DNA from 3 places in the Erwinia persicina genome. Region 3 is predicted to be linked to each of the others. Evidence: predicted binding sites of a transcription regulator. Region 3 holds the regulator's gene; each other region holds the start of a gene.
The links. The regulator PhoB, encoded in region 3, activates phosphate uptake and scavenging genes when phosphate is short. The targets are predictions, from matches to a motif close to CTGTCATAAAACTGNCNNAT.
Positions count from the first base shown of each region.

Region 1: a site for PhoB is predicted at 1,540-1,559, ahead of phnC (phosphonate ABC transporter ATP-binding protein). Genes of this name have one in related genera too.
Region 2: a site for PhoB is predicted at 2,040-2,059, ahead of pstS (phosphate ABC transporter substrate-binding protein PstS). Genes of this name have one in related genera too.

Region 1 covers NZ_CP082141.1:1,890,793-1,894,075, reverse strand. The annotation lists gene phnD (phosphonate ABC transporter substrate-binding protein) at 1-596, opposite strand, end outside; gene phnC (phosphonate ABC transporter ATP-binding protein) at 635-1,483, opposite strand; gene K6L24_RS08440 (oxidoreductase) at 2,269-3,096, shown strand.
Region 2 covers NZ_CP082141.1:4,648,131-4,651,413, reverse strand. The annotation lists gene pstC (phosphate ABC transporter permease PstC) at 1-669, opposite strand, end outside; gene pstS (phosphate ABC transporter substrate-binding protein PstS) at 769-1,809, opposite strand; gene K6L24_RS21465 (NAD(P)-dependent alcohol dehydrogenase) at 2,197-3,283, shown strand, end outside.
Region 3 covers NZ_CP082141.1:3,578,272-3,581,554, forward strand. The annotation lists gene phoR (phosphate regulon sensor histidine kinase PhoR) at 1-1,182, opposite strand, end outside; gene phoB (phosphate response regulator transcription factor PhoB) at 1,206-1,895, opposite strand; gene sbcD (exonuclease subunit SbcD) at 2,108-3,283, shown strand, end outside.

The sequences.
Region 1 (3,283 bases), 1.7 Mb from region 3:
ACAGCCCCGTCAAACTGGCCGTTCAGCACGCCCAGCACATCCTGCTCATGGCCGCCGGAGAAGGTGACGCTGGAGAAGTGGCCGTTATATTTATCGTCCACCGTGCCGCCGAACTCTTTCTTAAAGCTTTCATTGGGGATCAGGAAGCCGGAAGTGGAATCCGGATCCGCCATACCGAAGGATTTGCCTTTCAGGTCAGCCAGCGTTTTGTACGGGCTGTCGGCTTTGACCACCACCACCGAGTGGTAGCCGCGTGATTTATCCGCGTCATCCACGACGATGCCGACCACGTCGACCGCCTTAGGATCGTTAATGTACACCGAGGCATAAGACGAGGGTGACATACTCAGCACCATATCGACCTTGCCGCCAATCAACCCCTGGATCACGCCTGAGTAATCAGACGAGTTACGCAGTTTGGTATCCACGTTCAGCTCTTTGTCGAAGAAGTCTTTCACGCACTGGTTATCACCAATCTGCTGCGTGGCATTCTGACCGCCGAGGATACCTAAGTTCAGTTCTTTTGGTGCATCGGCGGCGTTAACGCTGGCTGCCATAACACTACTGATTACCGCTGCGAGAATGATTTTTTTCATTGCTGAGTTCCGTGTCCCATAAAAGTAGTATTGCCCGGTCAGGCCTGGAGGTCTTCGTTACGTTGAGAAATGTCGTCGCCGTAAAGCACGTGCAGCAGATCGTCCGTCAGCTCCGCGGGGTGCCCGTCAAACACAATACGGCCCTTAGCAATGCCGATGGCGCGCGTGCAGTACTCCTTCACCAGCTCTACCGAGTGCAGGTTGACCATCACGCTGATCCCGTTGTGACTCACCTGGCGCAGCACATCCATAATGCGTCGGGTGTTTTTCGGGTCGAGGGAGGCCACCGGCTCATCGGCCAGTAAAATTTTTGGGTTCTGCATCAGCGCACGGCAGATAGCCACCCGCTGCATCTGCCCGCCGGAGAGATTTTCCGCACGCTGTAACGCCTGGGGCAGCATATTCAGCCACTCCAGCAGGCCAATGGCGCGGGCGCGGTCTGCGTCGGGGAAGATTTTAAAGAAGGATTTCAGGGTCGACGTCTGGCTCAGGCGGCCCAGCAGAACATTGGTCAGCACATCCAGCCGCGGTACCAGGCAGAAGTCCTGGAAAATCATGCCGCATTCGCTGCGCCACTGGCGCATCTGCCGGGTATTCAGCTCAACGATGTTCTGCTGCTGCCCATTTTCATGGAAGTTGAGGATCTCGCCTTCGCTGGCCGGGATGGTGCCATTGAGCACGTGCAAAAGGGTCGATTTGCCTGCGCCGCTGCGGCCAATGACGGCCACCAGTTCCCCGCCATGCAGGTCAAAATTAATATCCTGCAGGACGCGACTCTGCGTGCCGTAAGATTTGCCTAATCCCTTTACCGCCAGCACTTTCGGGCGCAGAGCAGCCTGCGGCACCGTCTGCTGCTCGGAAGCAATCTTCAATAATGCCTGTGCCATATGTCTACCGTCGTCAGGTTGCGCGTGATTCGCTGTGGCCCTATTAACTATGCTGACGGTGAAACTTTAATGACAGGGGGGTGATGGAAAAATGACAGGCTTCTTATCACTTTCACTATGATGTGTTGCGTCCTGCACGCGAAAGCAGAAGTCAGGTTTAATCATTAATAAAGGAAAGTAAAGAGTTTCACTACTGGCATTCCAGATAAATATCACCATACTCTCAACAAAATGGGAACGACTTAAACCGGTTAAAATAAGCTTTTAGTAACACTATTTCCGCAACTGTCACTACAAACTAAACACGCGCCCCGAAAGCCACATTAAATCAGGAGGAACAGGTAGTGGATACTCAGAGCGAATGCGGCAGCGCGAGTTCTACCGATAAAGGTTTAATTCAGATTTTGAACTTATCAGTATGTCAGTGAATGTGTTTTTGACCTCCCGTATGTTTCCACTGGGAAGAAGCTCATCATTGTTCTGATACAGCCTGACCTTGCGACTACAAGGGCCAATAAAAAAGACCTGCATCTTTTTCACCCTCCTTTTATTCCACTTTTCGTTACGCATGAATCATCCGGCATTCAGATCCCGGATTATCAGGCAATAATTAAACAGAATCAGGCTATCTGACGCTGTTTAAAGCCTATTATAATAGACTGAAGCCGAATCGTCAGCAGTATATAACCTTATGCTTTTCATGCGATATTGCAGAGAGACATAGATATATTGTCTGCACGATTTCCCTATGTCTGTATTCCATGAATAGTTAAAAGGTGCTGTCTATGAGCAAAGTTTGGTTTATCACCGGAGCAACACGCGGAATTGGCGCCGATATTGCCAAAGCCGCCCTGGCTGCGGGTGACAAAGTCGTTGCCACTGGTCGCCAGAAAGAAAGCGTAACCCGAGCTCTTGGTTCATCAGAACATTTACTGGCACTCAGCCTTGACGTAACTGATGAGCAACAGGCACAGGCTACTGTACAGGCGGCAATCAGCCATTTTAAGCAGATTGATATCGTGGTTAATAATGCCGGGTTTGCCGTTCTGGGTGCGCTGGAAGAGACGACAAATGCGGAAGTTCGTCGTCAGTTTGATACTAATGTATTTGGCCTGTTAAACGTAACCCGCGCCGTTTTGCCCGTGATGCGTGCCCGAAAAAGTGGCCATATTTTTAACCTTTCATCACTGGCAGGTTTTTATGGTGATGCCGGAGTTTCAAGCTATTGTGGCACTAAATTTGCCGTTGAGGGCATATCCGAAAGCCTGGCGAAAGAGGTTGCGCCACTGGGGATTCATGTAACCATTGTTGAACCGGGTTATTTCCGAACCGAGTTTTTGACTGAGAACTCTGTCGTTTACACAGATAATATTATTGCTGCGTATGATGCAACGTCTGGTGAAACCCGTCGGGCAACCAGAGCCGTTGACGGCAAACAGGCTAACGACCCTAAGAAGCTGGCGCAAGCTTTACTCAGACTAGCTAATGAACAGCAACCACCATTGCGTTTCACCGCGGGTGCTGATGCAACCGAGATATATGATCGTGTCCTGGTGGAAAAAAAGCATGAACTTGATTTGTGGCGGACACTTTCTGATTCACTTGCTTTTTAAATGATGCGTTTTGTTTCACAACCACTTATATAATATTATTTTTATCACTGCGGGTAACTTAACGATGACCACTCGGAATATCACTGGCAGTGATTACTCCGGAGATCAGTGACTATATTGAATTGTTAGTTTTATTTATTAATGCAGATTATGCAAGGCACTTAAAACTGTCCCCAACAGGGTACTT
Region 2 (3,283 bases), 1.1 Mb from region 3:
GGTGAATGGCAGTACCACACGCCACATCACTTCCCAGGTGGTACAGCCGATACCGTAAGCGGACTCCTTCATCATGACCGGCGTCTGCTCGAATACGTCACGCATCACTGAGGCGATGTAAGGGATAATCATAATCGCGAGGATAATCCCGGCGGCCAGAATCCCGATACCAAAAGCCGGGCCGGAGAACAGGGTGCCAACAATCGGTACGTTAGCCAGTACGTCACCGACCGGCTGCTGGAAGTAGGTGGCAAACAGCGGAGCAAAGATAAACAGGCCCCACATGCCGTAAACAATACTGGGGATCGCCGCCAGCAGTTCAATCGCCACGCCCAGCGGGCGACGCAGCCAGTTGGGTGCAAGTTCCGTCAGGAACAGGGCGATGCCGAAGCTCACCGGGACAGCGATAAGCAGGGCAATAATGGAGGTCACGACGGTGCCGTAAATCGGCACCAGCGCACCAAACTGTTCGTTAGGGGCATCCCACTCTTTGTTCCACAGGAACGAGAAGCCAAATTTCTGGATGCTCGGCCACGAGGAGATGATCAGGGAGACAATGATGCCGCCGAGCAGCAACAGCACGATCAGCGCAGCCAGTTTGACCAGTGCGCCGAAGATGATGTCACCCTGTTTTCCGGGGGCCTTGAATGCCGGCTTGGTTTCAGCCATAGAATTCTCGAGTCTGTTACTGCAGATACGTATCGGGCAAGGCTAACCTGCCCATGGGGGTCATACGCACCACCTGCGGTGGTGCGTTACTGCCGTGGCTTAGTACAGGGCTTTGCCAGAGCTGTCTTTCACTTCTTTTTTCCAGGCGCTACGGATCTGCTCTACCACTGAATCAGGCAGGGAAGCATAGTCCAGGCTCGCGGTGGTTTTGCCGCCGTTTTTATAAGCCCAGTCAAAGAACTTCAGTACGGCAGCGCCTTTCTCAGCGTTAGCCTGCTCTTTGTGCACCAGGATAAAGGTCGTGGAGGTGATCGGCCACGCATTGTCGCCTTTCTGGAAGGTCAGGTCCTGAGCAAATGACTTGCTCCAGTCAGCCCCTTTCGCTGCGTCGCTAAAGCTCTTCTCACCTGGCTCAATGGCTTTGCCATCCGCATCCACCAGCTTGGTGTACGCCAGGCTGTTTTGTTTAGCGTAAGCGTACTCTACGTAACCGATGGAGCCCGGCAGACGCTGAACGAAGGCGGCCACGCCGTCGTTACCCTTGCCGCCCAGACCGGTTGGCCAGTTAACGGTGCTGCCTTTACCGACCTTGCTGCTCCAGTCACTGTTCACTTTAGACAGGTAGCTGGTAAACACGAATGATGTACCGGAACCGTCAGCGCGGCGTACCACGTTGATGTTGGAATCAGGCAGTTTCACGCCCGGGTTCAGCTTGGTGATCGCCGGGTCATTCCACTTTTTAATGGTGCCCAGATAGATATCACCCACGGTCTTGCCGTCCAGGGTCAGCTGTCCAGATTTGATACCAGGAATATTAACCGCCAGTACCACCCCGCCAATAACTGTCGGAAACTGGAACAGGCCATTTTTTTCTAAATCTTCGTCTTTCATCGGTGCATCTGAAGCACCGAAATCTACGGTTTTAGCAATAATCTGCTTAACGCCGCCGGAAGAACCGATACCCTGATAGTTAACCTGGCTACCCGTCGCGGTGTTGTACTCTGCTGCCCACTTATTGTACACCGGTGCCGGGAATGTCCCGCCTGCGCCAGTGAGATTGGTAGCGGCCATGGCAGAAACGGCGCTGAGAGACAGGGTTACTGCGACGAATTGAGCCAGGGTTTTGTGCATCAGTGTCATGTTCCCTCCACGGGATTAAAAAGTCAGGCCAGTTGCCGTGTTTATCTATAGCCAAAATAATTCGGGTTGCAGGCCGGCGACAAATGAGCGAATCCCGATGAGCTTACTGTTGTAAGTGATTCGGGTGAGCGAATGTAGCCAACGCACCTGCAGCTTGAAGTATGAAGGATATAATTATGATTGCTGCTGGAGGCAAAATAGGACAGTTTGGTGACAGTAAAATGTACGAAATATGACACTTTTGTGACACACCCCACCGGAATTCCCTCATCACAAGATGGCTTCCCCGCGCCCGCATCAGGCTTTTAATGCGATCACACTTCCTGCCGCTGCGCTGGTTTTTCATGGTGCTACTTTTTCCCTTCCACAGGACAGGAGATAACCACCATGAAAATAACGGCTGCGGTCATCAACCACGTCAATGCCCCCTACCAGCTGGAGACGCTGGAGCTGACGGCCTTACGCGACGATGAGGTGCGGGTAAAAGTCGTCGCCTCCGGGATCTGTCATTCCGACGAAGCGCTGCGCGTGGGTGATGAAGAACATTTTTTTCCGGGCGTACTTGGCCACGAAGGTTCAGGGATCGTTGAGGAGGTGGGGCGATCGGTGAAAGGGATTAACGCGGGCGATCACGTCGTGATGTCTTACGCTTACTGCGGTGGCTGCGCTCAGTGTCGTCAGGGCCAACCCTCTCGCTGCCAGGATTGGGGAATGATGAACGCCGGAGGGTTCCGCCATGACGGCAGCGCCGTGCTGCTGAAGCCCGATGGGGAGAAGGTGTCTACGATGTTCTCCCAGTCCTCTTTTGCCACCCATTGCCATACCCGCCTCAACAACCTGATCGTCGTGGATAAAACGGCAGACCTGCGTCTGATGGCACCGCTGGGTTGTGGGTTGTTAACGGGTTCATCGACGGTATTCAACGGACTGAAACCGCAGCCCGGTTCTGACATTGCTGTCTTTGGTACCGGGGCTGTCGGTATGGCGGCGATCATGGCGGCAAAAATTGCCGGATGCCGGCACATCATTGCGATTGATATCCATGATCCCCGCCTGTCGCTGGCGCGCGAACTGGGTGCGACCGATACCATTAACAGCAGCCAAAGCGAGGTGGTCAGCGCCATTGCCAGCCTCACCCAGGACAAGGGTGTCAATTACGCCATCGACACCACCGGCCTGTCTGCGGTGATGAAAAGTGCGCTGGATGCGCTGGCGACGGGCGGTACGCTGGCCCCGCTGGCCGTCACGCGCCACGATTTAACCTTTAATCCGATGCGCAGCCTGGTCGCCTCCGGCAAACGTGTCGTCGGCATTCTCATGGGCAATGCCATTCCTCAGGTTTCCGTACCGCAGTTGATTGAGTGGCATCAGCGTGGGGAGTTCCCGTTTGAGAAGTTAGTGAAATTCTATGACCTTGCAGACATCAATCAGGCAAGAGCGGACTCCGCCAGCGGCGTCACCATCAAGCCCGTGC
Region 3 (3,283 bases):
GACAATCGCCAGCCCTAATCCGCTGCCGCCGGTCTGTCGGGAACGCGCTTTATCCACCCGGTAGAAACGCTCTGTCAGCCGCGGCAGGTGTTCCGGTGCGATGCCCGGCCCGTTATCTTTCACCTTAAACTGGGCCCCCTGGGGGTTGCGCAGCCAGCTGACATCAATGCGCGTCCCGTCCGGCGTATGATTGACGGCGTTATACACCAGATTAGAAATCGCACTACGCAGTTGCTCGTCATTGCCAAACACGCGCAAATGGGGGTCCGTGTGAAAATGAATCTCATGGCGGCCATTACTGAGGGTTTCCGCTTCCCGCTGCAGGACCCGGAGCATCATCGGCACATCCACTTTTTCCTGCAGATCGAGCGCCGGAGCCGCCTCAATGCGGGACAAGGTCAGCAGCTGTTTCACCAGGCTGTCCATGCGTTTGGTTTGCTCCTGCATGGTATGCAAGGCCTTGTCACGCAGACTGCCCTCCAGCACGGAGTCATTCATCATCTCCAGATAGCCCTGCAGCACGGTTAACGGCGTGCGTAGCTCATGGCTGACATTCGCAAAGAAATTGCGGCGTGCCCCCTCCAGTTGGTGCATCTGCGTTACATCTCGCGCCACCAGTAGCCACTGCCCTTCACTGTAGGGCATGACGCGGAACTCAAGATGACGGTGGCTGTTCAGCACCAGCGTCAGCGGACGGGTAAAATCGCGCTGGCGCAGATAACGGGTAAACTCAGGATAACGCAGTAAATTCAGGATGTTCTGGCCGTTATCTTCCGGCCAGCGCAGCCCCAGCATCTGCTGTGCCAGACCGTTACACCAGAAAATGGTGCCCTCTTCGGTGGTCAGTACCACCGCATCGGGCAGTGATTCGGCACCACTGCGAAAGCGCTTGATCAGATGGCCGAGCTCACGGCGGCGGCGGCGGTTACGCGCCTGCATTTGATACAGACCGTAGAACAGCGGTTCCCAGCTGCCACGGCCGCTGGGAGGCGTCATGCTGCGGTCAACCCACAGCCAGTGAGAGAGTCGAAGTAAGTTGTTGAAATGAAAACCCAGCACACACAGTACTGAGACTAACAGCAGCCAGGGCAGCCCACCCACCAGCAGCCCGAGGATCAGTGCGGGCAGACCGGCGAGCAACAGCTCAAGCAATAATCTCTTCCAGGAGAGGCGTTCCAACACGGTTCAGACTCCAGCGCGAACGATCAATAGCGTGCAGAGAAACGATAACCTGTACCGCGAACCGTCTGCACCATACGATCGTGCCCGGTCAGTTCCAGCGCTTTACGCAAACGACGGATATGGACGTCGACGGTACGATCTTCGACGTAAACGTTAGTCCCCCAGACGTGGTTTAGCAACTGCTCGCGGCTGTAGACACGTTCCGGGTGGGTCATAAAGAAGTGCAGTAATTTATATTCCGTCGGCCCCATTTCCAGCGGCTGCGTGTCGGACATCACGCGATGCGAGGACGGGTCAAGACTCAGCCCCTGCATCTCGATAACCTCTTCCACTGCCATCGGGGAGATACGACGCATCACGGCCTTGATGCGTGCCACCAGCTCTTTCGGTGAAAAAGGTTTGGTGATGTAATCATCCGCGCCCACTTCCAGGCCACGCACGCGATCCTCTTCCTCACCGCGCGCCGTCAGCATCATCACCGGAATATCCCGGGTCATGGCTTCACGCTTCAGGTGTTTGATAAACTGGATGCCTGAACCGCCCGGTAACATCCAGTCCAGCAGGATGAGATCCGGCCAGGGCTCAATCAGCAAGTTAACTGCGCTGTCATAGTCCTCGGCTTCGATCGGTTGATAGTCATTTTGTTCCAGAACGAAACACAACATCTCACGGATTGGGGCTTCATCTTCCACCACCAGAATTCGCTTGGCCATTATTGCTCCTGCTGCTGTGACAGGTTGTCACGGGGATATGCGGCGCCATTATGCGTCAGTTTTATGACACTTTTATGAAAAAAGCACCCCCTGAAGGCATTGATGGACTTAAATAAAATCCCCCGCACCGCATTAATCTGCCTGGCGTGAATAATTCGGCAGGCAGGACGGGTATACTTCCCGCCATGCATTTCCGCCATGAAAGGACCCCCATGCGCATCATTCATACTGCCGACTGGCATCTTGGCCAGTTTTTCTACACCAAAAGCCGGGCGGCTGAGCACCAGGCCTTTCTTGACTGGCTGCTGGAAAAAGCAGAAGCGCAGCAGGCGGACGCCATTATCGTCGCCGGGGATATTTTTGATACCGGCTCGCCGCCGAGCTACGCACGCGAGCTGTATAACCGCTTTGTCGTCAGACTCCAGCAAACCGGCTGTCAGCTGGTGATCCTGGGCGGTAACCACGATTCGGTGGCGATGCTGAACGAATCGCGCGAGCTTCTGGCGTGCCTGAATACCCGGGTGATCGCGGCTGCCAGTGACGATGTCAGCCAGCAGGTCCTGATGTTGAATCGCCGCGATGGCCAGCCCGGCGCGCTGCTCTGCGCGATCCCCTTTTTACGTCCACGCGATATTCTGCGTAGCCAGAGTGGACAGTCAGGGCGGGAGAAGCAGCAAAGCCTGCTGGAAGCCATTACCGATCATTATCAACGTTGCTGGCAGGAGGCGCTGAGGCAGCGGGAGGCGCTGGGACTGACGCTGCCTATTATAGCGACCGGCCATCTGACCACTCTGGGGGTGACCAAAAGCGACGCCGTGCGCGATATTTACATCGGCACACTGGACGCCTTCCCCGCCGACTGTTTTCCCCCGGCAGACTACATTGCCCTCGGCCACATTCACCGTGCCCAGCGCATTGCCAACAGCGACCATATTCGTTACAGCGGCTCACCCATTCCGCTCAGTTTTGATGAGTTGGGTAAAGCCAAAAACGTGTTTCAGGTCGACTTCGACGCGGGCCGTTTCGTTGCCGCTGAGGCGCTGCCGATCCCGTCCTTCCAGCCGATGCAGATGATTAAAGGATCGCTGGAGCAGATCGAACAGCAGCTGGCGGCGCTGACGCCCGATCCGCAGGGCAGAACCATCTGGCTGGATATTGAAATCGTCACCGAGGCCTATCTCAGTGAGTTACAGCGCCGCATTCAGGAGCTGACCGCACCGCTGCCGGTGGAGGTGGTGCTGTTGCGCCGCAGCCGCGAACAGCGGGAGCAGGTTATCGCCCGGCAAAATAATGAAACCCTTAGCGAACTGAGCGTTGAGGAGGTTTTTTCCCGCCGCCTGGCCCAGGAAACCGATGAACCGGAACGTCAGGCGCGGGCCAGCGCGCTC